One region of the Cupriavidus sp. PET2-C1 genome, then DNA from elsewhere that is predicted to be linked to it. Evidence: predicted binding sites of a transcription regulator. Region 1 holds the regulator's gene; each other region holds the start of a gene.
What was found. Region 1 encodes FNR, which switches genes on or off when oxygen is low (the NO sensors DNR and NnrR bind a similar motif). Its sites were predicted from a motif close to TTGATNNNNATCAA; they were not measured.
Positions count from the first base shown of each region.

Region 1 (9,674 bases):
GAGCAACTGCAGCGCGAGGTCTATGGCAAGTACATGCAGATGGACGTCAAGCAGGTGGCGGCCGACCCGGCGGCGCGCGAGATCGGGCAACGCCTGTTTCTCAACTACTGCGCGCAATGCCACGGCTCCGATGCGCGCGGCAGCCACGGCTTTCCCAACCTGACCGACAACGACTGGCTGTACGGCGGGGAGCCCGAGACCATCACGCAGACCATTACCAAGGGCCGCAACGGCGTGATGCCGTCGTTCGCCTCGACCATCGACGGCAAGCTCGCTGGCGACGTGGCGCAATACGTGCGTTCGCTGTCCGGCCTGTCTTACGATCCGATCCGCGCCTCGCGCGGCGAGAGCACGTTCAAGTCCACCTGCGCGGCCTGCCATGGCTCCACCGGCAAGGGCAACCAGGCGCTTGGCGCGCCTAACCTGTCGGACCGCGTGTGGCTGTACGGCAGCTCGGAGGCGAACATCGTCGACGCCATCCTGAAGGGCCATAACAACCATATGCCGGCGCACGAGGAAATCCTCACGCCGGAGCGTATCCGCATGTTGACGGCCTATGTCTGGGGCCTGTCCAACACCGGTGGCGGTGCAGGCGAGGGGGGCAAGCAATGAGCCACCACGCTTGTGCTTGTCAGCCGGGCCGGCACCGCGGCGGGGGTGTTCGCTCATGAACGCCCCCGGACCGGAGCCGCTTCAAAGGAACGGGGCCGCGTGGGCACCGCTGCGAGCGCCCACGCCTGGCGCGGCGGACGCGGAAACGTCGGACGAGACCCTGTACGAAGTCCGCCGCAAGATCTATCCGCGCTCGGTGTCGGGTGCGTTCTCGAACTGGCGGGTCTGGATGGTGGTCCTGACCCAGCTGTTCTTCTATGGCATGCCCTGGCTGCAGTGGAATGGCCGCCAGGCCATGTTGTTCGATCTCGGCGCGCGCAAGTTCTATATATTCGGCCTGGTGCTGTGGCCCCAGGACGTGATCTACCTTGCCGTGCTGCTGGTGATCTCCGCGGTGTCGCTGTTTCTCTTCACGGCGATCGCGGGGCGGCTGTTCTGCGGCTACGCGTGTCCGCAGACGGTGTACACCGAGATCTTCATGTGGATCGAGCGGCATGTGGAAGGCGACCGCTTTGCCCGCATCCGCCTGGACGGCGATCCTTGGAGCGCGCGCAAGCTGCGCCTGAAGGCCACCAAGCACACGCTCTGGATCGTGATCGCGCTATGGACGGGCTTTACCTTCGTCGGCTATTTCTCGCCCATTCGCACGCTCGGCGCGCAGGTGCTGAGCCTCTCGCTGGGCCCGTGGCAGACGTTCTGGATGCTGTTTTACTCGTTTGCCACCTGGGGCAACGCCGGCTTCATGCGCGAGCAGGTCTGCAAGTACATGTGCCCGTATGCGCGCTTCCAGAGCGTGATGGTGGATCGCGACACCTATGTGGTCACCTATGACGTGGGCCGCGGCGAACCGCGCGGCAGCCGCTCGCGCAAGGCGGACCACAAGGCCGCCGGGCTGGGCTCGTGCGTGAATTGCAGCATCTGCGTGCAGGTCTGTCCCACTGGCATCGATATCCGGGATGGCCTGCAGTACGACTGCATTGGCTGCGGCGCGTGTATCGACGCCTGCAACCAGGTCATGGACAAGATGGCCTACCCGCGCGGGCTGATCCGCTATACGTCCGAGAACGCCATGCGCAGCGCGCTCTCCGAGACCGTGGCGCGCAAGCGCCTGGTGCGGCCGCGCACGGTGATCTACTCGGTGATCTGGCTGGCGCTGGTCGCCGGCTTCATGGCCTCGCTGGCCATGCGCACGCCGCTCAAGGTCGATATCATCCGCGACCGCGGCGCGCTGGGGCGTGAGGTGGAAGGGCGCTGGATCGAGAACGTGTACCGGCTGCAGCTGATCAACACGACCGAGGCGCCGATGCGCGTCGCCGTCAGCGCGGGCAGCGGCGAGCTCAAGGGCCTGGCCGTGGAATATGATCACGCTGCCGGCAACCTGGAACCCACGTCCAATCGCCTGATTCCCATCCGGGTGCGCGTGCCGATCGAGGCCGCGGCGCAGGGCACGCACAAGATCGAGGTCACGGTCACCGCGGTGCCCGACGAGGGCGCGGGCAGCCATGGCGCAGAGATTCGACAGAGCACCAGCTTTATCGTGCCGCGCAATCTATGAGGCGGCGGGGACGCTGGATGCACCAATCCGTACGCAACATACGCGATCTAGATCTAGAGGAGGAGGCCAGATGACGCAGCAAAGCAATCCCTGGTGGAAGGAGCCATGGCCGTGGCTGCTGATGAGTGGGCCGTTCGTGGCCATGGTGGCCTGCGGGGTCACGATCTGGCTGGCTATGACCCACCCGGATCCACCCATTGAGGAAGGGGTGGCGCGCCACGGCCTGGTGGTCGAGAAGGCGGGCAGCGCGGCACGCCAGGCAGCGCCGGTCGCGGCGCAAGCGAGGTGATCATGAGACTACGCTGGCTGATGTGGGTGCTGTGGCCCGCTTTCCTGGTCGCCGGGCTGACCACCGCGCTGGTATTCTCCATGGTCGATCCCGGTGACCTGCGCTTCTTCGGCCAGCCGGTCGAGGCATCGCGGGAGGCGGTCTACACCGTGGGCTTCCTGATCGCGTGGGTGCTGTGCGCGCTGTCGAGCGGCTTGACGCTGTACACCATGCCCACGCGGCTGGCGGACACGGACGAGCTGGAGTGATTGCGATGCGCGCCTTGCCGGTTCAGGCCAGCAGGCGCGGCATCGCGGCGTGCCGCGGCGGGCGAGGGCGGCCCGCGACGAGCACGTCAGCAGGATTTGTTGACGATCTGCTTGATCCCCACCATGTCGACCAGCTTGACGTGGCGCTGGCGGATCTGGATCAGGCCGGCTTCCGCAAAGCGCGAGAACAGGCGGCTGACGGTTTCGAGCTTGAGCCCCAGGTAGCTGCCGATTTCCTCGCGGCTCATGCGCAGCACGAATTCGGAGGCCGAATAGCCGCGCGCGGACAAGCGCTCGGACAGGTTGATCAGGAAAGCGGCAAGCCGCTCCTCGGCGCGCATCGATCCGAGCGTGATCAACATGACCTGGTCCTGCGAGATCTCCTTGCTCATCAGGCGCATGAACTGATGCTGCAGGGAAGGCAGGACGTTGGACAACGTCTGGAGATCGCCGAAGCGCACCACGCAGACTTCGGTATCTTCCAGCGCGGTGGCATCCGACGCGTGCTGCATCTCGCCGAGGCCGTCAAGGCCGACGACTTCGCCGGGAAGGTGGAAGCCCGTGATCTGCGAGCGGCCGTCTTCCATTGTCAGGTGGGTCTTGAGCGTGCCGAAGCGGATCGCGTAGACGGCGGTGAGAGGATCGCCGAGGCGGTACAGGGTTTCGCCCTTGCGTACGCGCACCCGGTCCTGGACCAGCGTATCCATCTTTTCGAGGTCCTGCTGCGACATGCCGACGGGCAGGCAGAGCTGGCCGAGCGAGCAAGTGGAGCAGCGGGGCGACATCTCGGTAATAGGAATGGTGGTGAGCAATTGGGGCCTGTCGGTTTAGCGCAGTCAATCAAGCGCGATGTGGCGGGCGCATTGAGTTGAGAGCTTGACGTTGAGAGTCGTCGATTGGAAGCGCCATCCACATCGGCCTGGCGCGCGGGTCTTGCGGCAGTGCGCTATCTGTGCAGCGCGGCTTGCCGTGCCCGTCGTCATGTTGTGCGAGCGCGCTGGTGTGCGCGGGCGCAAGGCCTCATGTTGATAGCGCCTCTTGGAGCTGCGGGGGCGCGTTCGACGCATTTTACCGCGCCGGGCGTTGCGATTGTGTGATTGGGAGGAGAAGTTGACCATAGGCGTGCTTATCAGCGTATTTACCCTGGCTTTGCTGGGCGGCGTGCACTGCGCCGCCATGTGCGGCGGGATCGCGCTGGCGGCGGAGCAGGGCGGCGTTGCGCGCGTGCCTGCCACGGTGCTGCGGCGTCCCGGCCATTGGTTGCTGGAACTGCTTGTCATGCATGCCGGGCGGCTTAGCATGTATGCGGTGCTGGGGGCCTTGCTGGGCGCCCTTGGTGCTGGCGTCTGGAAGGCACAGTACCTGCCGCTGCAGCGCTGGCTGTTTGGGATCGGCAGTGTGATGCTGGTGTTGTCGGGCTTGTGGATGTTGCGCGGGCGCACCATGGGTACGGGTTGGCTGGAGCGGCTCGCCGCCCGTGGCGCGGGCGGCTTGCTGCGCGGCCTTGGCGCCGTCGGGGTGCGCTTGCCGGCTGTGGCCCGGGTGCAGGGGCAGGGCCGGTTGCTGCGCCGCTACGGCATGGGGCTAGCCTGGGGGCTGGTCCCGTGCGGCATGGTGTACGGCGCCCTTGCCATGGCATTGCTGGCCGGCAATGCCGCGTCGGGCGCGCTGGTGATGGCCGTGTTTGGCCTGGGCACCCTGCCGAATCTGTTGGTGATCTCGGGCCTGTCCGGCTATCTCAGGCAGCTTTCGCGGCGCCCGGCGTTGCGGGCTGGCGCTGGCCTTGCAGTGGTGGCCTTTGGCTTGGCCGGGGTGGCGCGCGCGCTGCTTTTGCCTGAGACGCTTGCCGCGCATGGATTCTGTCTGGTCTTCTGAAGCGCTGTTTCGTGGTGCATCTGTCACTTCCTCGCTGAGGTAGCTGTGCGAATCGGTTGCAGGTTTGCCAGGGAATGCCATACAATCGCAAGAACAGCGATATCGCGCAGCGTACTTCATCGTGGCATCGTCAGGTAGCATCCGCTGCTCAGGGATGCATGCCAGGAACACCCAGGCAGGCATCAGCGCCAGGGACCGTTCCCCATCCGCCGTCCGGTTCACAAGATTCGGTTCAAAAGACCAGCTACGGCAGGGCGGGGTGAAATAGGCCAGCAGGCCCGATATCCGTATTTTCTTGCACCCGGCGCGTTCGATGATAGACGCCGCGCCGGACAGGTCCGCCACATCAGGGGGAAGGCGCGACGCAAGGGCTCCGTCGACTGGCAGATAAAGCCGGTGGCCGGGCGATCTCCTGCCGGTCAGGTCCGGCACCCGATGCAATAAAAGAAGGCGCACGGCTGGCATGCATCAAGCATGCGGTTGGCTGCGCGGCCAGATGGCGGTGGCAATCCCTACCGCTGAACCCGCAATCTCCAGTGCGCCCGGGATCAACCGGGGCGCAGGTGCAAAGACAGGCTGCACGCAATCAACATGAATACCCAAGAGGCGAAGATCGTCCTCGAGACCGCGCTGATCTGCGCGCAGGAACCCTTGCGCGTCAATGACTTGCGCCGGCTGTTTGCCGACGACGTCGGTGCCGACACCATTCGCGTGCTGCTCGAAGAGCTGCGCCGCGACTGGGAGCAGCGCGGCGTGGAACTCGTGGCACTGGCCAGTGGCTGGCGTTTCCAGAGCCGCCCTGTCATGCGTGAATACCTGGATAGGCTGAATCCCGAAAAGCCGCCCAAGTACTCCCGCGCCGTGATGGAGACGCTGGCGATCATCGCCTACCGGCAACCGGTCACGCGGGGCGATATCGAGGAAATCCGCGGTGTCGCGGTCAGCACCGAAGTCGTGAAGAAGCTCGAGGATCGCAGCTGGATCGAGGTGATCGGCCACCGTGACGTGCCCGGACGGCCTGCGCTTTATGCCACCACCAAGAACTTCCTTGATGACCTTGGCCTGCGCACGCTCGATGAATTGCCGCCGCTGGAAGACATCCAGGCCCAGGCGCAGGTCGCGCTGCTGAATCAGGAGCCGATTGACTTCGAGGCGCTGGGCACGGTGCCGGCGGATAGCGACGAAGAGGCATTCGCGGAACCTGGCGATGATCAGGCCGGCGCTGCCGCTCTGGTTGCGGCGGATGCCGGAGAGGGTGAACCGACCCTTTCCAGCGTGGTTGCCCCCGACGGTCTTGCGGCCGGCGCCACGGATGGCATCGCCGATTTGGTGGATGCGTTTGAAAGGAAGGAGGCTTTGGCGCAAGCGGAAGCCGGGTTCACACCCGCGCCCGGGGCCGAGTCGGAAGTGCCGGCGACGCCCGGGCCAGGCAGTGAGCTGGCGAGCGAGCCGATGTCCGCCGACCCCGCCGGCGCGCAGTCCGGCGACACAGCCGAGGAGCAAGCCGTCGAAGACGGTGAAACAAATGAGCAAACGGACACGCCCGCCAACGGTTACCACGTACAAGTGGCCTCCGGCGCGCAGGCGTCCGAAGTCCCGGGGGCGTCCACGACGAATCCGGCGCACCCCAGCGAGCACGACGAGCACGACCAGCGCGTGTCCAACTGAACACCATGCAACATCCGAATGTGAATACCTTGTCCGATTCTGATCAAGACGTCCGCCAGGCGGATACGCCGGCCGGCGATGCCGGCAATGGCGCCGAAGGCGGCGCCGGCACCGATGGCGCGCCGCGCCGCAAGGGCCTGCGCCGTGGCTTGCGCAATCTGGTGGCCACGCGCCGCCAGGCCGCGCAGGACCGCGATGGCGGCCGTGCCGCGGACGGCGGGGCGGCAATCCCTGCTGGCAGCCCCGATGTGGGCGCCGCGCAAGACGCGCGTGGCGACGGCGCAAGGAAGGGACGTACGCGTGGCAAGCGCAAGCCCGCGGAAGGCGAGGCGGTGCAGGCCGGCGAGCAGCAGGGCGAGCGCCCGGCGCCGCGAGGCCGCCGCAACTTCAGTAACGACAATGCCGAAGGCGCAAGCGAAGCTGGCGGAGAAGCCGCGGGCGAGCGCCAGCGCGATGGCACCCGCGCTAACCCGAACGGGAATGGCGCCCGCAAGCGCAAGCCGCAGCAAGGCCAGCAGCCGCAAGGCGCCGCCCGCCGCGGCGGCGCTGAAGGGCAGCAGGGCGGCCCGCGCCAGCAAGGCAAGGGCAGCAAGGGCAAAGGCGGCACGCAGCGCCCAGCCGCGGGTGTGTCTGAGAAGGCGCCCGCCGCCGCCGCGAGCGGTGAGGACCTGTTCCGCTTTGTCATTTCCGGTCAGTACGACCAGGAAGAGTCGAGCGGTCCGCAGGCCCGGGTCAAGCCGGTGCGTGAGCTGTCTGCAGACGACGATGCGCCCAAGCTGCACAAAGTGCTCGCCGAGGGTGGGCTGGGCTCGCGCCGGGAAATGGAAGAGCTGATCCTGCAGGGCCGGGTTTCGGTCAATGGCCTGCCTGCCCACATCGGCCAGCGCATCCTGCCGGCCGACCAGGTCCGGGTCAACGGCAAGCTGATCCACCGCCGTGTGTCGTCCAAGCCGCCGCGCGTGCTGCTGTATCACAAGCCGTCCGGCGAAATCGTCAGCCAGTCGGATCCGGAAGGCCGTCCGACCGTGTTCGACAGCCTGCCGCGTATCAAGGCGGGGAAGTGGGTGGCCGTGGGCCGCCTCGACTTCAACACCGAGGGCTTGCTGATCTTCACCTCCTCGGGCGATATCGCCAACAAGTTCATGCATCCGCGCTACGGCGTGGAGCGCGAATATGCGGTGCGCACACTGGGTGAGCTGGCCGAGGCCGATCGCCAGCGCCTGCTGCATGGCATCAAGCTCGACGACGGCGAGGCTAATTTTCTGCGCATCGCGGACGGTGGCGGCGAAGGCATCAACCACTGGTACCACGTGGCGCTGACTGAAGGCCGCAACCGCGAAGTGCGCCGCATGTTCGAGGCCGTCGGCCTGACCGTGTCGCGCCTGATCCGTACCCGTTACGGCCAGTTTCTGCTGCCGCGCGGCCTGAAGCGCGGCCGCTGGCAAGAACTCGCGGCGGACGACGTGCGCGCGCTGATGGCATCCATCGGCCTGAAGGCACCGTCCAAGGGGGATAGCGGTCCCCGCGGCGGCAGCAAGGTGGGTGGCCGCCAGCAGCGCACCGAGGCAGCCATTGCCGGCATGCCGATGCCGACCGGCATGGACGGCCTGCCGCGCGTCAACCGCGGCAACGGCCCGCGCGGCAGCGGCGCTGGCCGCGGTCAGCCGGATCCGATGCAAACGTCGATGGGCTACATCGGTGGCCCGACCCTGCTGACGTCCCATACCACCAAGCTGGGCGGTGGCGCGGCGGGTTCCCCCCGCGGCCCGGGCGGCCCGGGCCGTGGCGGCCGCAGTGGTGGCCGTGGCGCCGGCATGGGCGGCATGGGTGGCATGGGCGGTATGGGTGGCATGGGCGGCGGTCAGAATCGTTCCCAGCGCCGCGGTGGCGGCGAAGCCAATGGGAATGTGATGCCGCAGGCCGGCAAGCCCAACGGCAACCGCCGTCCTCGTGGCGGTGGCCGCGACGGCAATCGTTGAGCGATGCGAGGCAGGGCGCCTTGGGCGGGCCTGGCGGGGGAAAGAGCGGCACAGGCCGCATCCCTGCCGCGCCAAAGCCGGGTGCCTTTGCCTTTTGCACCGCGACAGCGTATAATCAAAGTCTATTCAAAAGTCATCCTGCAAAAGGGTGGGCGAATGATGGGCATTGCGCCCATTTTTTTTTGCTTCGCCCGTTTCGTGTGCTTGCCGTGTTTCGCGGCGCGCCGGTCGGGATGACTGGCAGGCAAGCTGGCTGAAGCCGTCAATCAAGACGGCCGTGCCGATGGGCTGGGTCTGCCACGGTATTGATGGCCATTATTCGGGAATACAGTGCATCTGGCAGATTTGATCGAAACCACCCTGAACGGCATGGGGTACGAGCTGGTTGAGCTCGAGCGCGCTCCAGGCGGACTCATGCGCGTCTATATCGATCAGCCTGAAACCGGCATCGTCATTGAGGATTGCGAGAAGGTAAGCCGTCAGCTTACCCATGTGCTCACCGTCGAGAACATCGACTACGAGCGCCTCGAGGTGTCCTCGCCGGGGCTGGACCGGCCGCTCAAGAAACTGGCTGACTTCGTCCGCTTCGCGGGCCAGGAAGCCAGGGTTACCTTGCGCCTTCCGGTCAACGGGCAGAAGAACTTCGTCGGCATCCTGCAGACGCCTACCGGTGAGCCGGGGGCGGAGCAGATTGGCCTCGAGTTCGAAGGCCAGAACGGCACGGCGCTGCTGGAATTCACCATATCCGATGTTGATCGCGCACGCCTGGTGCCGGTGATCGACTTCAAAGGAAATCAGAAAAAAGGGAACAAGCAATGAGCCGCGAAGTTCTGTTGCTCGTCGATGCGCTTGCGCGTGAGAAGAACGTCGACAAGGATGTGGTATTCGGTGCGCTGGAAGCGGCACTCGCTTCGGCAACCAAGAAGCGTTTCGAGGAAGACGTGGATATTCGCGTCGCCATCGATCGTGAGTCCGGTGAGCACGAGACGTTCCGCCGCTGGCTTGTAGTCCCCGATGAACAGGGCCTGCAGGAGCCGGACAAGCAAATCCTCATGTTCGAGGCACGCGAGCAGGATCCGGACATCCAGCTGGATGAGTTTGTCGAAGAGCAGATCGAGTCGGTCGAGTTCGGCCGTATCGGTGCGCAGGCCGCCAAGCAGGTGATCCTGCAGAAGATCCGTGACGCCGAGCGCGAGCAGATCCTCAACGATTACCTTGATCGTGGCGAGAAGGTCATGACCGGCACGGTCAAGCGTGCCGACAAGAAGGGCCTGATCGTCGAGTCCGGCCGCGTGGAAGCGCTGCTGGCCCGCGACCAGATCATCCCCAAGGAAAACCTGCGCACCGGCGACCGTGTCCGCGCATATATCCTGAATGTGGATCGCACCGCACGCGGTCCGCAGATCGAGCTCTCGCGCACCGCGCCCGAGTTCCTGATCAAGCTGTTC
Region 1 covers NZ_CM137259.1:2,602,536-2,612,209, reverse strand. Annotated here, with positions in the region: gene ccoP (cytochrome-c oxidase, cbb3-type subunit III) at 1-612, shown strand, start outside; gene ccoG (cytochrome c oxidase accessory protein CcoG) at 668-2,167, shown strand; gene ACX12D_RS11810 (membrane protein) at 2,238-2,456, shown strand; gene ACX12D_RS11805 (hypothetical protein) at 2,459-2,704, shown strand; gene fnr (fumarate/nitrate reduction transcriptional regulator Fnr) at 2,791-3,516, opposite strand; gene ACX12D_RS11795 (sulfite exporter TauE/SafE family protein) at 3,815-4,579, shown strand; gene scpB (SMC-Scp complex subunit ScpB) at 5,171-6,247, shown strand; gene rluB (23S rRNA pseudouridine(2605) synthase RluB) at 6,253-8,226, shown strand; gene rimP (ribosome maturation factor RimP) at 8,557-9,045, shown strand; gene nusA (transcription termination factor NusA) at 9,042-9,674, shown strand, end outside.

Region 2 (9,674 bases), 1.7 Mb from region 1:
CCGCCGGCACTTCGCTGATGCGCGCCGCCGTGCAAGCCGGCGTGAACGTGCCCAAGCTGTGCGCCACCGATAGCCTCAAGTCCTTCGGCTCCTGCCGCCTGTGCCTGGTCGAGATCGAAGGGCGGCGGGGCTTCCCGGCCTCGTGCACCACGCCGGCCGAAGCCGGCATGAAGGTGAAGACGCAAACCGACAAGCTGGCCGATCTGCGCCGCGGCGTGATGGAGCTGTACATCTCCGACCATCCGCTGGACTGCCTGACCTGCCCCACCAACGGCAACTGCGAGTTGCAGGATATGGCCGGCGTGGTCGGCCTGCGCGAAGTGCGCTATGGGTACGACGGCGCCAACCACCGCGCCGAGGCCAAGGACGAGTCCAATCCGTATTTCACCTACGATCCTTCCAAGTGCATCGTGTGCAACCGCTGCGTGCGTGCGTGCGAGGAAACCCAGGGCACCTTCGCGCTCACCATCAGCGGCCGCGGCTTCGATTCGCGCGTGACGGCGGGGCAGGGCGACAGCTTCATGGATTCCGACTGCGTGTCGTGCGGCGCCTGCGTGCAGGCGTGCCCCACCGCCACGCTGGCCGAGACCTCCATCATCCGCATGGGGCAGCCGGAGCACAGCAAGGTCACCACGTGCGCTTACTGTGGCGTGGGCTGCGCCTTCAAGGCGGAGATGAAGGGCAATGAAGTGGTGCGCATGGTGCCGTACAAGAACGGCCAGGCCAACGAAGGCCACTCGTGCGTGAAGGGCCGCTTCGCCTTTGGCTATGCGACCCACAAGGACCGCATCCTGAACCCGATGATCCGCGCCAGGATCACGGATCCGTGGCGCGAAGTGTCGTGGGAAGAAGCGATCAGCCACGCGGCCTCCGAGTTCAAGCGCATCCAGGCCAAGCATGGCCGCGACGCCATCGGCGGCATCGTGTCCTCGCGCTGCACCAACGAGGAAGGCTACCTGGTGCAGAAGCTGGTGCGCGCCGCCTTCGGCAACAACAACGTCGATACCTGCGCGCGGGTTTGCCACTCGCCCACCGGCTACGGCCTCAAGCAGACGCTGGGCGAATCCGCCGGCACGCAGACCTTCCGCTCGGTGGAGAAGGCGGACGTCATCATGGTGATGGGCGCCAACCCAACCGACGGCCACCCCGTGTTTGCCTCGCGCATGAAAAAGCGCCTGCGCGCCGGCGCCAAGCTGATCGTGATCGATCCGCGCCGCATCGACCTGGTCGATTCGCCGCACGTGCGCGCCGACTTCCACCTGCAATTGCGTCCCGGCACCAATGTGGCGGTGGTGACGTCGATGGCCCACGTGATCGTCAGCGAAGGCCTGATGGCCGAATCGTTTATCGCCGAGCGTTGCGAGGACCGCGCGTTCCAGCAATGGCGCGACTTCGTCATGCTGCCGGAGAACTCGCCGGAAGCCATGGCCGAGATCACCGGCATTCCCGCCGGGCAACTGCGCGGCGCGGCGCGCCTGTATGCCACCGGCGGCAATGCCGCGATCTATTACGGCCTGGGCGTGACCGAACATGCGCAGGGCTCGACCACCGTGATGGGCATCGCCAACCTCGCCATGTGCACGGGCAATATCGGCCGCGAAGGCGTGGGCGTGAACCCGCTGCGCGGACAGAACAACGTGCAGGGCTCGTGCGACATCGGCTCGTTCCCGCATGAACTGCCGGGCTACCGCCATGTGTCGGATTCCACCACGCGCGGGCTGTTCGAATCCGCGTGGAATGTGGAGATCAGCCCGGAGCCGGGCCTGCGCATTCCCAATATGTTCGAGGCCGCGCTGTCCGGCAGCTTCATGGGCCTGTACTGCCAGGGCGAAGACATCGTGCAGTCCGACCCGAACACGCAGCACGTGTCGGCGGCGCTGTCGGCCATGGAGTGCATCGTGGTGCAGGACATCTTCCTCAACGAGACCGCCAAGTACGCGCACGTATTCCTGCCGGGCTCGTCCTTCCTGGAGAAGGACGGCACCTTCACCAATGCCGAGCGCCGTATCTCGCGTGTGCGCAAAGTAATGCCACCCAAGGCCCGCTATGCCGACTGGGAAGCCACCGTGCTGCTGTCCAACGCGCTGGGCTATCCGATGAACTACAAGCATCCTTCCGAGATCATGGACGAGATCGCGCGGCTCACGCCCACCTTCAGCGGTGTCAGCTACCAGCGCCTGGAAGAACTCGGCAGCATCCAGTGGCCGTGCAACGACGCCGCGCCCGAGGGCACGCCGACCATGCACATCGACGCATTCGTGCGCGGCAAGGGCAAGTTCATCATCACCCGCTACGTACCCACCAACGAGCGCGTGAACCGCAAGTTCCCGCTGATCCTCACCACGGGCCGCATCCTGTCGCAGTACAACGTGGGCGCGCAGACACGCCGCACCGAGAACGTGATGTGGCATGACGAGGACCGCCTGGAGATCCATCCGCACGACGCGGAGGAACGCGGCATCAAGGACGGCGACTGGGTTGGCGTGCAAAGCCGCGCGGGCGAAACCGTGCTGCGCGCCATCGTCAGCGAGCGCATGCAGCCGGGCGTGGTGTACACCACCTTCCACTTCCCGGAGTCCGGCGCCAATGTGATCACCACGGACAACTCGGACTGGGCGACCAACTGCCCCGAGTACAAGGTCACCGCGGTGCAGGTCATGCCGGTGGCGCAGCCGTCCGAATGGCAGCGCCAGTACCGCGATTTCCACGATCAGCAGATGCAGTTGCTGCAGGCGGCCAGCGCCGAGGCAGGGTCGGCATGACACTCTGCGAGCTCGCCATGGCCGACGCCGAACCGGTCACCCACAGCACCTTCGCGGTCAGCCGCAGCCGCCTGGGCGAGCTGGCGCTGGAGGACGACGAGATTGCCGAGGAAGTGCCGGTTGCGCTCGAATACAACGGCATCTCGCATGCGGTCATGCTGGCCTCGCCGGCCGATCTCGAAGACTTCGCGTTGGGCTTCAGCCTGAGCGAAGGGCTGGTGGCCAGCCCGCGCGACGTTTATGAGATGGAGACTGAGGTTCGCCCCGAGGGTATCGCGGTGCGGTTGCGCATCGCGGCGCAAGCCTTCTCCGCGCTCAAGGATCGGCGCCGCGCCATGGCGGGCCGTACCGGCTGCGGCCTGTGCGGCACCGAATCGCTGCAGGAAGTCATGCGCGCCCCGGCACCCGTCAGCAGCGGCGCCAGCTTCAGCGACGAGGCGATGTACGCCGCATTCGCGCAGTTGCAGACCCGGCAGGAACTGCTGCGCCACACCGGCGCCACGCACGCCGCCGCCTGGCTGCGCGCCGACGGCCAGGTCGCGCTGGTCCGCGAAGACGTGGGCCGCCACAACGCGCTCGACAAACTGATCGGCGCGCTGGCCCGCACCGGCGAGGACCGCTCGCGCGGCGCCGTGCTGGTGACCAGCCGCGCCAGCTACGAAATGGTGCTGAAGACCGCCAGCGCCGGCGTCGGCGTGCTGGCCGCCGTATCAGGCCCGACCGCGCTCGCGGTACGCCTGGCGGTCGATGCCGGCATCACGCTGGCCGGCTTTGTACGCGCCGGCCGGCACGTGGTTTACTCCCACCCCCAACGTTTGCACAGCAGGACGGAACAGGCATGAACTCCGACAACCTCGTCAAGATGGCGAACCAGATCGGCACCTTCTTCGAAGCCATGCCGGACCGCGAAGAAGCAGTGGCGGATATCGCCAGCCATATCAAGCGCTTTTGGGAACCACGCATGCGGCGTGCTTTGCTGGCGCGGCTGGATGGTAGTGAAGATGCTGGGCTGGATGAGATTGTTCTGTTGGCGGTGACTAGGCATCGGGGGGTGTTGGAGTAAGGGGGTAGGTTGCTGTTGCTTTGAGCGGCGATGGCTTTTGCGCCCAAGGGCCATACGACGTTGCTCTGCGGGGGTGGTCGCTGCTTCTTTGATCGGCGATGGCTTTTGCACCCAAGTGCCATACGACATCCCCCTGCGGGGGCTGCCGGTCACTCTTCTTTGCGTCGGCAAAGAAGACTAACGAGAAGAAAGCCGACCCTGCCGGGCGCAGAGCAATAAGGCTCTCGAATATCGGTGGTTGCGTCGTACGGCCCGGAGTGTTGGCTGGCGGATCCTACCGGCCCAGAGGACATCGCAACTGCATGACCCAATGGTTACGTGGTGCGGCCCCTGACCTCGCTTGCGGTGACCATTCCCACATCTGCCGTTCGCGGGGCGAAGTGCTGCGCCGTTTCGGGTGTGGCTGGTTTCGTGGTTTTGTCTCGGAGGGCAAGCACCGTGAGGTGCGAGCACGGCCCTCGCGAACCGGGCCACGGTGCCCACCACGAAACCAGAGGGGGCGATAGCAAGGTGCCGCTCGCGCCGGTACGGCAGGGCATCAAATACCCCGGTACTAGCCGCCAGAGACAAAACCACGAAACCACCAAGGCAGGCAGGATCGTGGCGCTGAGCACCGCGAACGGCAGATGCCCGAACGCTCACCGAGCAAAGCGATCAGGGGCACCACCACGTGACCATTGGGTCATGCTATAGCGATGCCCTTCGGGCCGGTAGGATTCGCTAGCCAACACTCCGGGCCGTACGACGCAACCACCGAGGCCCAAATAGCCTTATTGCTCTGCGCCCGGCAGGGTCGGCTTTCTTCTCGTTAGTCTTCTTTGCCGACGCAAAGAAGAGTGACCGGCAGCCCCCGCAGGGGGATGTCGTATGGCTCTTGGGTCCAAAAACCATCGCCGCCCAAAGAAACAGCAATCAACCCCGCAGGACGATGTCATACGGCTCTTGGGCGCAAAAACCAACACCGCTCAATCAACCTACTTCAACCTCAACGGCTCCAACAACGCCGCATCATATTCCCCCCTCCCAATCCTCCCCAACTCCAGCATCCGCAGCAAAATGTAAGCCTGCCGCTGCCGGGCGCGCCGGGGATTCACCACCGGGTTATTCGCCGAAGGCGCCTTAGGCAATCCGGCCAGCATCGCGCATTCCGCTAAAGTCAGCTCGCCCACCGGCTTGCCAAAATAAGTCTCGGCGGCCTCCGCGAAGCCATAGGCTCCCTGCCCAAGATAGACCTTGTTCATGTAGATCTCGAGGATCTCGTCCTTGCTCATCGCATGTTCGATCCGGTAAGCCAGCAGCACCTCATACAGCTTGCGGGTATAGGTCTTCTGGCGCGAGAGGAAGAAGTTCCGCGCCACCTGCATGGTGATGGTGGAGGCGCCCTGCGACAGCTCATCGGACAGGTTGGCCACGCCGGCGCGGATCACGCCGACATAGTCGATGCCGTCATGCAGGTAGAAGCGGTCGTCCTCGATGGCTACCACCGCCTGGGTCAGCTTGGGCGGTATCTCGCCGATGGGCACGTAGCCGGGCGACTGGCGGAAAGTGGTGAGCGCATCCAGCGTGGGCAGCTGGCGCTGAGCGACGAGCACGGCGAGCGTGCCGAGCAGGGCCGCGCCTAGGATGAGCAGCAGCACCAGCTTGAGAAAATTCGACCAGAGACGTTCCATGGGCCGTATTGTGCCAGCACTGGCCATGCCCCTGCCCAAGCCGCCCCGCCGGTTCAGCCCGCCGGCAGCGCCACGCCAAGTTCCTTTGCCAGCGTTTCCAGGTTGCGCCAGATCGCCGCGTTTACCTCCAGGTGGGTGGTGCTAAGCGCGCGGTTGGCGGCTTCGAACTCGCCCGGGTATTGCACACTGTCAAAGCCCGGGGCGGGCGGGGTGTCGTGCAGGTAGTTGACAAAGGCTTCCACCTCCGCGCTCTGCCAGCTCAGGCCCTGGTCGAGCTCCGGGTTCATCAGCACCGCGAACATATTGTTGGTGGCGACACCGCCGCGCGGGTTGTCCGGCTGGATGGTGCCGCCGCCGGACAGCACGCCCGCCAGCAGCTCCGCCACCACGCCGAGCGCATAGCCCTTGTGGCCGCCGAAGGGCAGCAGCGCACCCGGGTGTTCGCTGAACATGGCCCCGGCATCGGTGGTGGGGTTGCCGCCGCTGTCGATGATGCTGTTCTCCGGCGCGGGCTCGCCTTTCTCGGCCAGCACGCGGGCCTTGTTGATGGCGATGGCGCTGGTGGCGATATCCACCACCAGCGGCGGCCGGCCGTTAGGCATCGGCCCGGCGAAGCACAGCGGGTTGGTGGTCAGCCGCGCGGTGCGGCCGCCGTAGGGGGCCACCACCGGGGAGCGGTTGATCACATTGGTAAAGCTCAGCAGCACGAAGCGCTCCTTGGCCACCATCTCGCCGTAGTGGCCCATGCGGCCCAGGTGGTGCGAGCGGCGCAGCGTGACGATGCAGTGGCCGTGCTGGCGCACGCGCTCGATGGCGGTTTCGATGACGCGCTTGCCCACGTGCTGGCCGAAGCCGCCGTTGCCGTCGAACACCAGCAGGCTGTCGCGGTCGAGCACGCATTCGGCGCGGCCCGCCGGGTTGACGTTGCCGGTTGCGAGCGAACGCTGGTAGTTAGGCAGGATCGACAGGCCATGGCTGGTGTAGCCGCAGCGATCGGCCTCGACCAGGTGCTCGGCCACGTCGTTGGCGATGTCGGCCGGCACGCCTTGCGCGGCGAGCAGGTCGCGGGCGAGCTGGGTGGCGGATTGCAGTGTGATTTTCATATTTGGTCCTTGTCCCGGTGTGCGCTCAGATCCAGCCCAGCCAGCGCCAGTAGGTGGCGGCAAACAGCAGCATCAGGGCGTAGCCGATCACCGTCACGGGGATGCCGACCTTGGCGAACTGCTTGCCGTTGAACGTGTCCGTGCCCAGGCAAACCATGTTTTGCGGTGCATTGATCGGCAGGATGAAGCCGAAGCTCACGGTGAAGCCGAGCAGCATCGTCAGGCCGATCTGGTTGATATCGCCCGGCAGCGTTTGCAGCACCGAGATCAGGATCGGCAGCAGCGCCGCGGTGAGCGCGGTGGCGCTGGCAAAGCCGAGGTGGATCAGGATCAGGAAGGCGGCCAGGATGGCGAACACCAGGATCGGGCCTTGCGTGGCGAGCCCGGAGTTGGCCACCACGAACTTGCCCAGCCACTGGCCGGCCTGCGTGGTGAGCAGCGCGGTGCCCAGGCTGATGCCCACCCCGAACACGATCAGCGTGCCCCACGGCGTGCGTTGCTGCATGGTCTTCCAGTCCATCACGCCAATGCGCGGCATCATCAGGATCACCAGGCCGACGAAGGTCACGGTGGCGGTGTCGAACTGGTGCAGCTTGCCCTCGGTCGCCCAGAACAGCAGCAGCCCGATGGACACGGCGGCAAGCCGCTTCTGCGGGCCGCTCATCGGGCCCAGCCCGGCGAGTTCCTTTTGCACGGCTTCCTTGCCGCCGGGAATGGCCTCGGTCTCGGCGGGCAACAGGAAGCGCACCAGGAAATACAGCACGACCGACATCACGATGGCCCACGGCGCGCCGGCGATCAGCCATTGCAGCCAGGTGATGCGCTCACCCAGCAGCTTGTCCATGAAGCCCACCGTCAGCAGGTTCTGCGCGGCGGCGGTCTGGATGCCGACGTTCCAGATGCTGGTGGCCATGGCCACGGTGATCATGATGCCGGCGGCGATATTGGATTTCTTGTCGACCCCGAAGGCGGCGATCACACCCATCATGATCGGCACCACGCAGGCGCTGCGCGCGGTGGCGCTCGGCACCACCAGCGATAGTGCGATGGTCACCACGATGCTGCCGATCAGGATGCGCCGCGTGCTGGTGCCGATGGCCGACAGCGTGACCAGCGCGATGCGCCGGTCGAGCCCGGTCACCGTCATCGCCGCCGAGATAAAGAGGGCGGCGGCAACCAGCGCCAGCGCGGTGTTGGAGAACCCTGCCAGCGCCATGCCGAGCGCGCGGGAGGTGCCGTATTGCGTGGCCGGGTCGGCCACCGTGGGCGCAAAGCCGATCAGCGCGGCCATCAGCGACGTGATCATGATGGCGCTGGCCTCGTAGGAGACCGCCTCGGTGATCCACACCACAATGGCAAAGGCGAGGATGGCCAGCATGCGATGTCCCGCCACCGGCAGGTCCGGGGGCAGGGGCAGGGCGAGTATGCCGATCAGTACCAGGACGGCGGCGTAGAGCCCCCATGGCGTGGATTTGCCGGGCGCGGCCTGCGGCACGGCGGCAGCCACACCGATGGAGGCGGGGGCGGCTGCGCGGACGGCTTGGGTTGGAGTGTGCGGGTCTGTCATCGCTTTCCCTTTTCTTGTCTTGTTGATCTTGGTTCGACACGGGAAGGTGGACGTCACGCGCGGGCAAATGGCTAGCCTGTGACTGGCAGGGTGGCGGCGTCGTTCGGCGGTTTTCCGTGAAGACCTGGCGGAGGCGGGAGACCGGCTTGCGGCCGGACTGCCGCGCTCGACATGGGGAAATTATCGTGCCGGCCAACGGTGCGTGTCGAGGGTGGATCCGGGCGCATATGACGCGGATCAAAGAACCGGCTCGCGCAGGGAAATTTCGATGCGCCATGCGGTCAGACTTTCAGATCATTGATGATCATTGCGCGACAAGGCCTTGTGGGCGTTGCGCAGCGAGCGCCACCACCGGTGGCCCCGCACGCTGGCTAGCCGCGCGCATGCGGCGCGCATGTGATCTGAAAACATTGGAGTGCATGATGAAGGTTTTAGTGAGAGGACTACGTGCCGAAGTCGACGCATCCGCGCTGCGCACGGCGCTGGCCGCCTACGTGCGGATCAAGGACATCGAGCTGATCCGCGAGGGCGACTGTGCGCATCCCTGGGCCTGGGTCGACCTGGATCTCGACGATGTGGACCCGATGAGTGTGTGGAAACTGGTGGCAAAGCTCGATCGCCGTTATATTGCTGGCTGCCATACGCGCTGGCATGTGCCGGCCTATCGCGCGCGCTGAGCCGCCACCACGTGCGGTGCGGCGCGCGCGCCACCGAACGACAAAGACAGGGCAGGGACACACGATGCAGGAAAACATGGCCGATGCGCTATCACAAGGTGCCGGCGTGCCGGGCAACGCGGCGCTGGCGCTGGACAATGTGGTCAATCTGCGCGACCTCGGCGGCCTCGCCACGCGCGACGGCCGCCGCGTGCGTGCCGGCAAGCTGTTTCGCAGCGGCAACCCGGGCCTGGCCAGCGCGGCGGATATGGAACGGCTGCGCGCATTGCAGCTGGACATGGTGATCGACTTCCGCTCGGCCGGTGAGAAGACCGCCGCGGAAAGCCCCTTTGGCGAGGCCTTCCGCTGGGTCGCCACGCCGGTGCTCGAAGGCAGCATGTCGATGGCCGCGCTGATGCCGCGTTTGCGCGACGGCAGCGCGGCGCAGATGGAGGCCTTCATGCTGGAGGTCTATGCTGACTTTCCGCGCAAGTACCAGGCCGCTTTCGGCGGCTTCCTGAAGACCGCGGAGCAGGGCGGCAACCTGCTGTACCACTGCACGGCGGGCAAGGACCGCACCGGCTTTGCCTCGCTGCTGCTGCTGGCCGGCCTGGGCGTGGAGCGCGACATCATCATGGCCAACTACCTGGAATCGAATCACTGGAACCAGGGCTTCAACCAGAAGATGAGCGCCGGCGCGGCACAGTTCGGCGTCGATCCCGCGGTGATGTGGCCGTTGCTGGCGGTGAAGGCCTCTTACCTGGAAGCCTCGATGCACGCCATCGAGCAGGACTACGGCGGCATCGATGCCTACCTGGGCGATGTGCTCAAGGTGGATGCCGAGCGCTTGCGC
Region 2 covers NZ_CM137259.1:858,142-867,815, forward strand. Annotated here, with positions in the region: gene fdhF (formate dehydrogenase subunit alpha) at 1-2,762, shown strand, start outside; gene fdhD (formate dehydrogenase accessory sulfurtransferase FdhD) at 2,759-3,604, shown strand; gene ACX12D_RS03945 (formate dehydrogenase subunit delta) at 3,601-3,825, shown strand; gene ACX12D_RS03950 (transglycosylase domain-containing protein) at 4,800-5,495, opposite strand; gene ACX12D_RS03955 (Ldh family oxidoreductase) at 5,549-6,598, opposite strand; gene ACX12D_RS03960 (DASS family sodium-coupled anion symporter) at 6,624-8,165, opposite strand; gene ACX12D_RS03965 (RNA-binding protein) at 8,588-8,842, shown strand; gene ACX12D_RS03970 (tyrosine-protein phosphatase) at 8,907-9,674, shown strand, end outside.
Region 2: ACX12D_RS03960 (DASS family sodium-coupled anion symporter) is a predicted target of FNR. The motif match lies at 8,393-8,406, and genes of this name have one in related genera.

Region 3 (9,674 bases), 680 kb from region 1:
CTGCCGACACGGCCGGGATGGGCTACGTGGGCGGCATGGCGATCTTCGGCTCGCTACTGGCATTGCTAGCCCTGGCCTACTACCGCACGCGGATCTCACGCACGCTGCTGTTCTGGGCGGCCTTCATCCTGACGCGCCCGCTCGGGGCGGTGGTGGGCGACTTCCTCGACAAACCCCTGCAATCCGGCGGGCTGGCACTGGGTCGCTTCAGTGCTTCGGCAGCGCTGCTGGGCTTCATGGCGCTTTGCCTGCTGCTGATGCCGCAGCGGGCCGCAGCCCGGGCCCGGCACTAGCGGCTGGCCCCCGGATCCGCTTGCTTGCTGCCGGCTTGACGTCGGCTTGATGTCGATCAACCGCCGGGACGGTGCCGTATCTATAGTGGTATTTGGCCTAGCTTCATCCCGCCGTAGCTTGATCGTTTCCACCCGCCAGGAGTGCGCCATGAACGACGTCAGATCCGCATTTTCCGTACACCGCGCCACGCTACAGCGCGATGTCAACGTCCTGCTAGCCGATGTGCAGGCATTGCTGCGCGACGCTGCCGCCTTGACCGGCGAGCAAGCCGGCCAGGCCCGCGAGCAGTTCAAGGCGCGGCTGGAGGCGCTGCAGCTGCGCCTGCGCGAGTTGCAGGCGCAAGGCCGCGGCCAGGTGCGCGATCTGGCCGATGCGGGCGAAGCGTACGTGCATGCGCACCCATGGCGCGCGCTTGGCGCGGCCGCGGCGGTTGCCGCCGTATGCGGGGGGCTTGTCGCCATGTTGGTCGCGCGCCGCGATTGATGACCGCAACATGGCGCCCGCGCAGCCTCGCTACCACCGCTGGCTCAACCTCGGGCTTCTGGCGATCTGCGCGCTCACGCTGAGCGCGGGATCGCTGCTGTACTGGTTCGAATCGGCGGCGCTCGCGCGCACCGTGTGGCTGATCGGCGTCCTGCCGGTACTGATTGTCCTGGCCGCCAGCACCGTGCTCGCGGCGTGGCGCCGCAATGCCGGCGTGGATGTCCTGGCTCTGCTGGCCATCGGCTTCGCATGGTGGCTGGGCGAGCACTTTGCCGCCGCCGTGATCGCCCTGATGCTGGCCAGCGGACGCGCGCTGGAAAGCTACGCGCAAGCGCGCGCCGCCAGCGAGATGAGCGCGCTGCTGCGCCACGCGCCGCGCGAAGCCAGCCGTATCGAAAACGGCGAATGGCACCCCGTACCGCTGGACCGTGTGCGCCCCGGCGACCGGCTGCTGGTACGCACGGGCGAAGTGGTGCCTGCCGATGGGACGTTGCTCCAGGCTGCCGAACTGGATGAATCCACCCTGACCGGCGAGGCCATGCCGCTGCGCCGCGCGCCGGGCGAGCCACTGCGCAGCGGCGTGGTCAACGCCGGCGCGCCGTTCGAGATGCTTGCTGGCGCCACGGCGGCGCAAAGTACCTACTCGGGCATTGTCCGCCTGGTGATGGAGGCGCAGCAAAGCCGCAGCCCGTCCATGCGCCTGGCCGACCGCTACGCCCTGCTGCTGGTGCCGCTGGCGCTGGCCGTGGCCGGCGCGGCCTGGATCATGACCGGCGACGCGCACCGGGCGCTCGCGGTGCTGGTGGTAGCCACCCCCTGCCCGCTGATCCTGGCGGTGCCGGTGGCCATCGTCTGCGGCATGTCGCGCGCTGCCAGCCGGGGCATCCTGGTCAAGAGCGGCGGTGCGCTGGAGCGGCTGGCGCAGTGCCGCGTGCTGTTTTTCGACAAGACCGGAACCCTGACCACGGGCCAGGCCCGCGTTTCGGCCATCGAGGCGGCGCCGGGACACGCGCAGGACGAAGTGCTTCGCCTCGCGGCTTCGCTGGCACAAGCCTCGGTGCATGCCAGTTCCCGCGCGCTGGTCGCCGCGGCGCGCGAGCGCGGCCTGGCGCTCGCGTTGCCGGGCGAGGTCGCGGAGGATCCCGGCGCCGGCCTGCGCGGCAGGATCGGCGGGCATGTGGTCACCATCGGCTCCCTGGCGCACGTGGCCAGCGCAACCGCGCCCATGCCGTGGATGACGGCATGGGTACGGCGCATGGGCCATGAAGGCGCATCGGCTGTCTTTCTTGGCGTCGATGGCGCCATGCGTGGCGCGCTGCAGCTCGCGGACCAGATCCGGCTTGACACGCCCCGCGCGCTCAGGCTGCTCAGGCAGGCCGGCATCCAGCGCATGGTGATGCTGACCGGCGACCGCGACGACGTGGCGCAGATGACAGGCGCGATGCTGGGCGTGACGCAAGTGCGCGCCCAGCAGACGCCCGCGCAAAAGCTCGCGGCGATCCGCGAGGCGCAGCGCAACGACACGGTCATCATGGTTGGCGATGGCGTCAACGACGCGCCCGCGCTGGCCGCCGCCGACGTCGGCGTGGCAATGGGCGCGGCAGGCGCGGCCGCGTCGGCGCAGGCTGCGGACGTGGTACTGCTGGTCGACCGCCTGGACCGCCTGGCCGAGGCGATGCAGATCGCCCTGCGCACGCGCCGCATCGCCGTGCAAAGCGTGGTGGCGGGCATGGCACTGTCGCTGGCGGCCATGATCGCGGCCGCATTCGGCTACCTGCCGCCGCTGGCGGGCGCGCTGCTGCAAGAACTGATCGACGTCGTTGTGATTCTCAACGCGCTGCGGGCACGCAAGCCGGGGCCCGAATGGCAGCCCGCGCAAATCACGGCGGCCGAGGCCGCCAAACTGAAGACCGAGCATAGCGAGCTGGGGCAGGTGCTCGACCAGGTACGATCGATGGCGGATCGCGTAGCCAGCCTCCCCGGCGAAGCCGCCGCCGCCGAACTGGCGGCGCTCAACGAGGCACTGCGCGCGCAATTGCTTGCGCACGAGCTCCACGACGACGCCGACCTCTATCCGGAACTCGCGCGGCGCCTCGGCGGCAAGGACCCGCTGGCTGCGCTCAGCGGCGGGCATCGCGAGATCTTCCACCTGGTGGGCATGCTGGAGCGCATCGCCGCGGACCAGCCCGCGGACGGCATCGACCTGGAAAGCGCACAGGAAGTCCGGCGCCTGCTCTACGAGCTCAATGCGATCCTGCGCCTGCATTTCGCGCAGGAGGACGAGCTGTATCACGCGCTGGGGGACGCCTGACGAACTGCGCGCTGTACACGCGCTGTACAGTGTGCCCAGGCCTGCATCAGCGCAACGACACCAACGCGAGCGCCGCGGCCCAGGTCACTGCGGCAGCCAGCACGAGCCCCGCACCGACACGCAAGGCAAAGGCGCGCCCGCCGGCGGCAGCCAGCACGATCTTGGTAGCGGTGTTGGCGGAAAAAGCCGCCAGCGCCGGCCACACCGCCGCCTCCGCCGACATGCGTCCCGCCGCCACCTGCGCGGCAACCGACACGGTTGCGGCATGTGCATCGGCAAACCCGCCGGCCACGGCAACCACCATCAGCATCCCGGGGCCGGACCATGCCCGGGTAGCGCCGTTAACCAGCAAGAGCAAGGCCATGAGCAGCACGAACCCCGCCGCCACGCGCCAGTCCAGCGAGCGACCTGCCAGTTGTGCGCCGTCCTGTGCGGCTGGCCTGCGCGCTGCCAGCCAGAACCAGAAGCCGGCATAGAGGCCCATTGCCGTCAGTCCGGCCGCGAGGGGCAATGCCAATGCCCGGAACGCTGCCGCGCTGGTCGCCGCCAGCAACAGCAGCATCTGCACGAACGTGGCCACGCTGGAGAGCAGCGCGGCCGCCACGGCCGCGTCGCGTATGTCCGGCGCCTTGCGCACCATCGCGGCCATCGAGCCGATGGTCGCCGCGCTGGAGACAAAGCCACCGAACAGGCCGGTCACCGGCAGGCCTACTTGCTGCCCGAAGAGCCGCGTGGCGATATGCCCGGCAGCGCCCATCAGCATCACCAGCATCGCCACCAGCCAGAGCGTGCGCGGGTTCCAGGCGTCGAACGGGCCCATGTAGCGGTCGGGGAGCAAAGGCCAGATCACCAGCGCCGCCACCGCCAGCATCAAGGCATCGCTCAGCTCCTGCCGACTCAGCGCGTTGCGCACCAGGCCGTGCAGGGTCGCCTTGCCGTGCAGCAGAATCGCAAGAACAGTGGCAATGCCTGCGGCAAGCGCCGGATGCGTGACAGCCAGTGCGCCGAGCAAGACCGTGCACAGCAATGCAATCTCCGTTGTCATGCCGGGATCCCTGGCCGCGGTGTGGCGGTAGCCCAGGGCTGCCAGGCCGGCTATCGCCAGCAGGACGGCCGGCAACAAGCCGGCGTTGGGCAGGAACGCGCCCAGCGCACCGCTGACGCTGGCAATGGCAAACGTGCGCAAGCCAGCCGGCGCCTCGCCGCCTTCTGCCGCCTGGCTGCGTTCCCGCTCTAGCCCGATGGCAAGGCCGATCCCGAGCGCGACGCAAAATGCCACGGCCGTGTGATCCATGCTATTCCTTGGCAAACGTTGAGCGAAAGGCTGAGCGTACCGGCAACGCCATCCCATCCAGTCTGGACCATGCGCGCGCAACCGGCTTGATATGCCGCAAGCTTGATGCGGATCAACAAGGGCCGGCGGCACGGTTCTAGAATCATTAGATGGGCATTAGATGGGCGAAACCATGATTTGCCGTCGCCGCACGATTTGCGCGATGCAGGCCCGATGAGACATGCCCGGTGAGACGGGCCCGCCCTGACCGTTGACAACAGTGAGCGATGCAGCGGCAATCCACGCGCATTGCCGCGTTATCGCGTTACCGCACTATCGCGCGCATCCAGGAGATTCACCATGACAGACCAGACCGATGTCCCCCTCGCGTGCTTCGCCGCCAATTGCGAGGCGGGCCTGCGTGCGCTGACCCTGATGCAGGAGAGCCGGCAGCGCTTTCTCGAGCTCCAGCTCGATGCGGTGCGCAAGGACATCAAGACCTTGCACGACGTAGGCGCGCAGCTGGCGAATGCCGGCGACTTCGCCACGCTCGCCACCCTGCCGGCCACCTTCGTGCGCAACCAGGCCGAGCATTACGCACAACGGATGCAAGCCTGGATGAGTCTTGCCATTCACAACCAGACCGCCATGGTGGAACAACTGCGGGAAGCCGGCGAGACCTGGCAGCGCTGCCAGGCCGCGGCGCTGCAGCAGGCCGGGAGCACCGCTTCGCTGCCCGCGCCAGTGCAGGAGATGTTCGAAAAATTCAGCCAGACGGCGGCCACGCTGAACGGGACCGCCGGCAGCACCGGCGCCGCTACGAAGAAGCGGGCCATCCATGCTGGCTGAGCTGCCGGCGGGGATGCCAGCGGGAATGCCGCCGGCCCCCGCTGCCATGCCCCCCTGAAAATCGACAGCTACCTGGGCATGAAGCTGGAGATCGTCAACCGTGCCTTGTCGCGCATCCAGCGCGACAGCCTCATCGAGGTCAAAGACAAAGGCGCGACCCTGCTGGATCTTGACGCGCTGCACAGCATCCAGGCGGGCGCCGTTGCGCAAGCCTGCCCTGCCAGCCTTGTGGGGGCAATGAGTGCGCGGCGCATCATCTTGCGCGCCTGCTTGATGATGGTTTGCGGTTGGTTTGCGGTTGGTTTGCGGTTGGCTTGACGTCGGGTCATGAAACGCGCGCGGTTCCGCTTGCCGCCGCAACCGTAGTGCCTAGACTGGCAGAAAGCTGCGCAGGCGTACCCGCGGCGCTCGCCTTTCCTGTGCTCCGCCTTGCACTTTATTGCGCCTTCCTTTTTCCGTCCCCGGGGGTCGATGCCATGACCATCAAGATCGTCTTCGCAAAAGCCATCCCCTCCTATTGCCCGGCTGATCTCTGCCTCGAGTGCGCTGCCAGCGTCAACGGCATCCCGGCCAGCTACGCGATCACGGCGGAGGCACTGGAAGACCACTTCGGTGCGCGCTCGCACCGGCCGGAAGACCTCATCCAAGCCTTCGAAGGACACCGCGAGGATATCGAATGCGTGGCGCGGCAGCTGTTTGAATTGACCGCGGCTCACAACATTGTGCTGCACAGCGGTCATTTCCGTTTCGCGCTCTAGGCCTGGCTGTGCGCCGGCTGGCGCGGCGCCTCAATGGCAACAACACCAGTTGCCAGCAACGGATCGAACGAATCGAACCGATCGAGCGGATCGGACAGGCACAGGGCATTGCATGCAGGCATCGAGGCGGCAGGCGCGACAGCGTTGGCCTTGGGCCTGGGCGGCCGCCACCACTGCGGTCCCGGCGCGCAGCCGGTGCAAAGCATGGCGGCCAGGCAAGCCGCAAGGCCGCGCCAGCGGGCGCCGCCGCCCGCGGCACGTGAATCGGGAACTGTCATCTTCATCGCCGCCTCCAGTAGCTGGCGCTGCGGCCCCGCCTTGTCACGCCCGTGGCCTGCCGCGCCGAACCCTCGTTCCGCTTCAATATAGGCGCGTGGTTGCCGTGGAGACTTGCCCGCTCAGGCTTCCTTAGGCGATAGCCATGCTGTCCGCTGCGCGGCGCCGGTCTGGCCGTTGGCGGCTTCCACCTGCTCGGCAAAAGCGTGCAGGGCCGGCAGCGCCGCCCCGCTGGCCACATCGGCCTGGCGCAGCGCCAGTACCGGCAACGGCGGCTCGGTGGCCAGGCGGGCGATTTCCTCTGCCGCCCTGAAAGCACCTTGCCGGGCCATCACGCAGATCACCGACGTCTTGCAGGCCAGTGGCATGTGGTCGCGCAGGAAGCTGCGCATGGGCGCGGCCAGGTGGCCGACCCAGATGGGCGCGACGATGACAAGCCGCTGGCAGTTGTCCAGCGCCGGGCCGGCGTAGCGGTAGCCTACATGCCGCTGCAACAAGATATCCAGTACGCAGCGCGCATCGCCCAGCAACCCGGCGCGGCTGGCCTGGTCGCCGACTTCCGCCAGCGGCCAGCCGGATTGCGCCGCCAGCGCTTCGGCGGCCTGGCGCGCCGTTCCGGTGCGCGAGTAGTAAACGATCAGGATCTTTTCCATCGATGGCTCCTCAGCTCTCGATCCGGGTTATCCGCGCGCCGACCAGCGACAGGCTGATCATGATGCCGCCGTTGGTCAGCACGAACCCCACAATATCGCCCCGCACGGTATTGCTATCTGCGCTGGCACCGATGCCCCGCGCCCGCCACCGCGCCGCCGGCGAGCGCGCAACGTGCGCGTCATGGCCCCACCGCCGAGCCGGGGCTGGTGCCCGGGGAGCCTGATGCGGGCTTTGTGCCGGCATTCGCCTCAGCCTGGGGCGCGTGCACCAGCAGTACCGGCCGGTGGCATTGCCGGACCAGTGCCTCGGCTACGCTGCCCATCAGCAGGCGCCGCACGCCGCGCCGGCCGTGCGTGCCCAGCACCAGCAGCTCCGCCCCGGTCTGCTGCGCCACCTGCTCGATCGCGTTGGCAACGTCGCCCAGCGCCAGTGCTTCATCCACCATCAGCGTCTTGCATGTCACCTGCGCAGCCGCCGCCTTGGCCTTGGCTTCGTCCAGCAGGATCTGCCCGCCTTCGAGCAGGCCGGCGTGCAGGTCTGTCAGGTCGATGTAGCCGACCTCGTACCTGAGGTAGCTGTTATCGATCACATGCACCACGGTGAGTGCCGAGCGCATCGCGGCGGCCAGGCGCAGGGCCTCCTCCAGCGCCCGATCGGAGGACTCGCTGCCATCCACGGCAACCAGGATCTTGCTGTACATCTTGTACCTCCTGCTTAAAAGACAGGCGCCGCAGCTTGCAGCCGACGCTTCCAGTTTGTACGCCCGGGCAAGCGCGGTGTTGATGTAGATCATGGCATTCGCTGCTTTCCCGGGCAACGGGCCGTTTCTGCGCCTTGCGCGCATCGCCCAGGCCGCTTGACGTGCATCAATACGCCCCGTGCCCAGCCCTCTATGCTGCAGATGGAAGGCGCGCCCATGCGCGCTTTCCTTGCAACATTGCAACATTGCGACATCCAGCCAGGAGGCAGGGACCATGTACCAGAGAATATTGCTCGCGGTGGACGGCAGCCGCTCTTCGGACCTTGCCCTGAGCCAGGCCATCACGGTGGCCAAGGCGACCGGCAGCGAGGTAAAGGTGCTCTTCGTGGCGGACGACAACGATGTCTTCTTCACCGCGGGCAGCTACGACCCGCGCAAACTGATGGAAGGCATCCTCGCCGCGGGACGCGATGCACTGGCAGCGGCCGCCACGCGCCTGGCGGATGCCGGCATCCCGCATACCACGCTGCTCCTCGAGAAGCCCGTTTCCCCCGGACAGATCTCCACCACGATCGTGGAGCAAGCCGACCGCTGGAATGCGGACCTGATCGTTGTCGGCACGCATGGCCGCAGCGGCTTGCGGCGCCTGGTCATGGGCAGCGTGTCCGAAGGCGTGGTGCACAAGAGCAACAAACCGGTGCTGATGGTGCGCAGCGAGATCGAGGAATGAGGGCACCCCGAGAACAACGGGCTGAACGACGGGCTTCATGCCGGCGGCGGGCAGGTTGATGCGAGGCACTGCCCGGATCCGTCGCAACGGCGTGGCCGCGCCCCGGGTCCTCGCCGGCCTGCTGGCCGCGTGGGCCTTGAGTTGCCATGGGCTCACGCAGGCCGCGCCGGCCGCGCTCTGGTTTTCGCAGGGCCGTCCCAATGCGCAGGCCTGGCAGGCCGCCGGCATCCTGGACGGCGCCGCGGCAGACGGCCTGGAACCCCGCGACTATGATGCCGACGGCCTGCGCCGCGCGCTGGGCCAGGCCGCCAACGGGCAGCCACTGGCGCCCGAAGCCGCCGCCTCGCTTGACGAGAGGCTGACCGCGGCGATGCAGCGCTATCTCGCCGACCTGCACGGCGGCCGGGTCGATCCCGGCACGATCCACGAGAAATTTGCCCCGGCGCCGGACCGGCAGTTCGATCCGTCGCGCCACCTGCGCGCAGCCGTCGCTGGGCAGGACCTGCCCGAAGCGGTCCGGCAGGCGGCGCCGTCATTCCCGCTCTACGCAAGCCTGCGCGAGGCGCTTTCGCGCTATCGCGCGCTGGCGGGCCACCCCGCCTGGCAGGCACCGCTGTCGCAGTTGCCCGGCAGGAAGCTGGTGCCCGGGCAGGCCTACGCCGGGCTGCCGGTGCTGGCGCAGCGCCTGATCGCGCTAGGCGACTTGCCCGCCGCCACGCCAGTCCCGGATCGCTACCAAGGCGAACTGGTGGATGGCATCAAGGCGTTCCAGGTCCGCCACGGGCTGGAAGCGGATGGCGCCATCGGGGCGGGCACGTTCGCGCAACTGAATGCGCCGCTCGCCGGCCGCGTACGGCAGATCGAACTGACGCTGGAGCGCCTGCGCTGGACGCCCCTGCTGGAAGGCCCGCGCATGATCGTGGTCAACGTGCCGGAGTTCGTGCTGCGCGCTTACGAAGTCCGCGACGGGGCCATCCAGGTCAAGGCGGAAATGAAGGTGATCGTGGGCAAGGCGCTCGATACGCGCACGCCGCTGTTCAAGGAGGACATGCGTTTCATCGAGTTCAGCCCTTACTGGAATGTGCCGCCGTCCATCGCGCGCGCCGAAACCGTGCCCCGGCTGCGCCGCGATCCCGGCTATTTCGAGCGGCAAGGCTTCGAGTTCGTCAGTGGCGACGGCAAGGTGATCACCACCCTGTCGCCCGCCAGCCTGGATGCCGTCCAGCGCGGCCGGCTGCGCATACGGCAACGCCCCGGGCCGATGAATGCGCTTGGCGACATCAAGTTCGTCTTCCCCAACAACGAGAACATCTACCTGCATCACACGCCCACCCCGCAACTGTTCG
Region 3 covers NZ_CM137259.1:1,918,575-1,928,248, reverse strand. Annotated here, with positions in the region: gene ACX12D_RS08800 (COG4705 family protein) at 1-293, shown strand, start outside; gene ACX12D_RS08795 (DUF883 family protein) at 442-777, shown strand; gene ACX12D_RS08790 (heavy metal translocating P-type ATPase) at 788-3,088, shown strand; gene ACX12D_RS08785 (MgtC/SapB family protein) at 3,135-4,382, opposite strand; gene ACX12D_RS08780 (phasin family protein) at 4,722-5,210, shown strand; gene ACX12D_RS08775 (hypothetical protein) at 5,289-5,528, shown strand; gene ACX12D_RS08770 (DUF1488 family protein) at 5,687-5,968, shown strand; gene ACX12D_RS08765 (hypothetical protein) at 5,965-6,252, opposite strand; gene ACX12D_RS08760 (flavodoxin family protein) at 6,367-6,897, opposite strand; gene ACX12D_RS08755 (universal stress protein) at 7,077-7,598, opposite strand; gene ACX12D_RS08750 (universal stress protein) at 7,873-8,328, shown strand; gene ACX12D_RS08745 (L,D-transpeptidase family protein) at 8,387-9,674, shown strand, end outside.
Region 3: ACX12D_RS08750 (universal stress protein) is a predicted target of FNR. The motif match lies at 7,755-7,768, and genes of this name have one in related genera.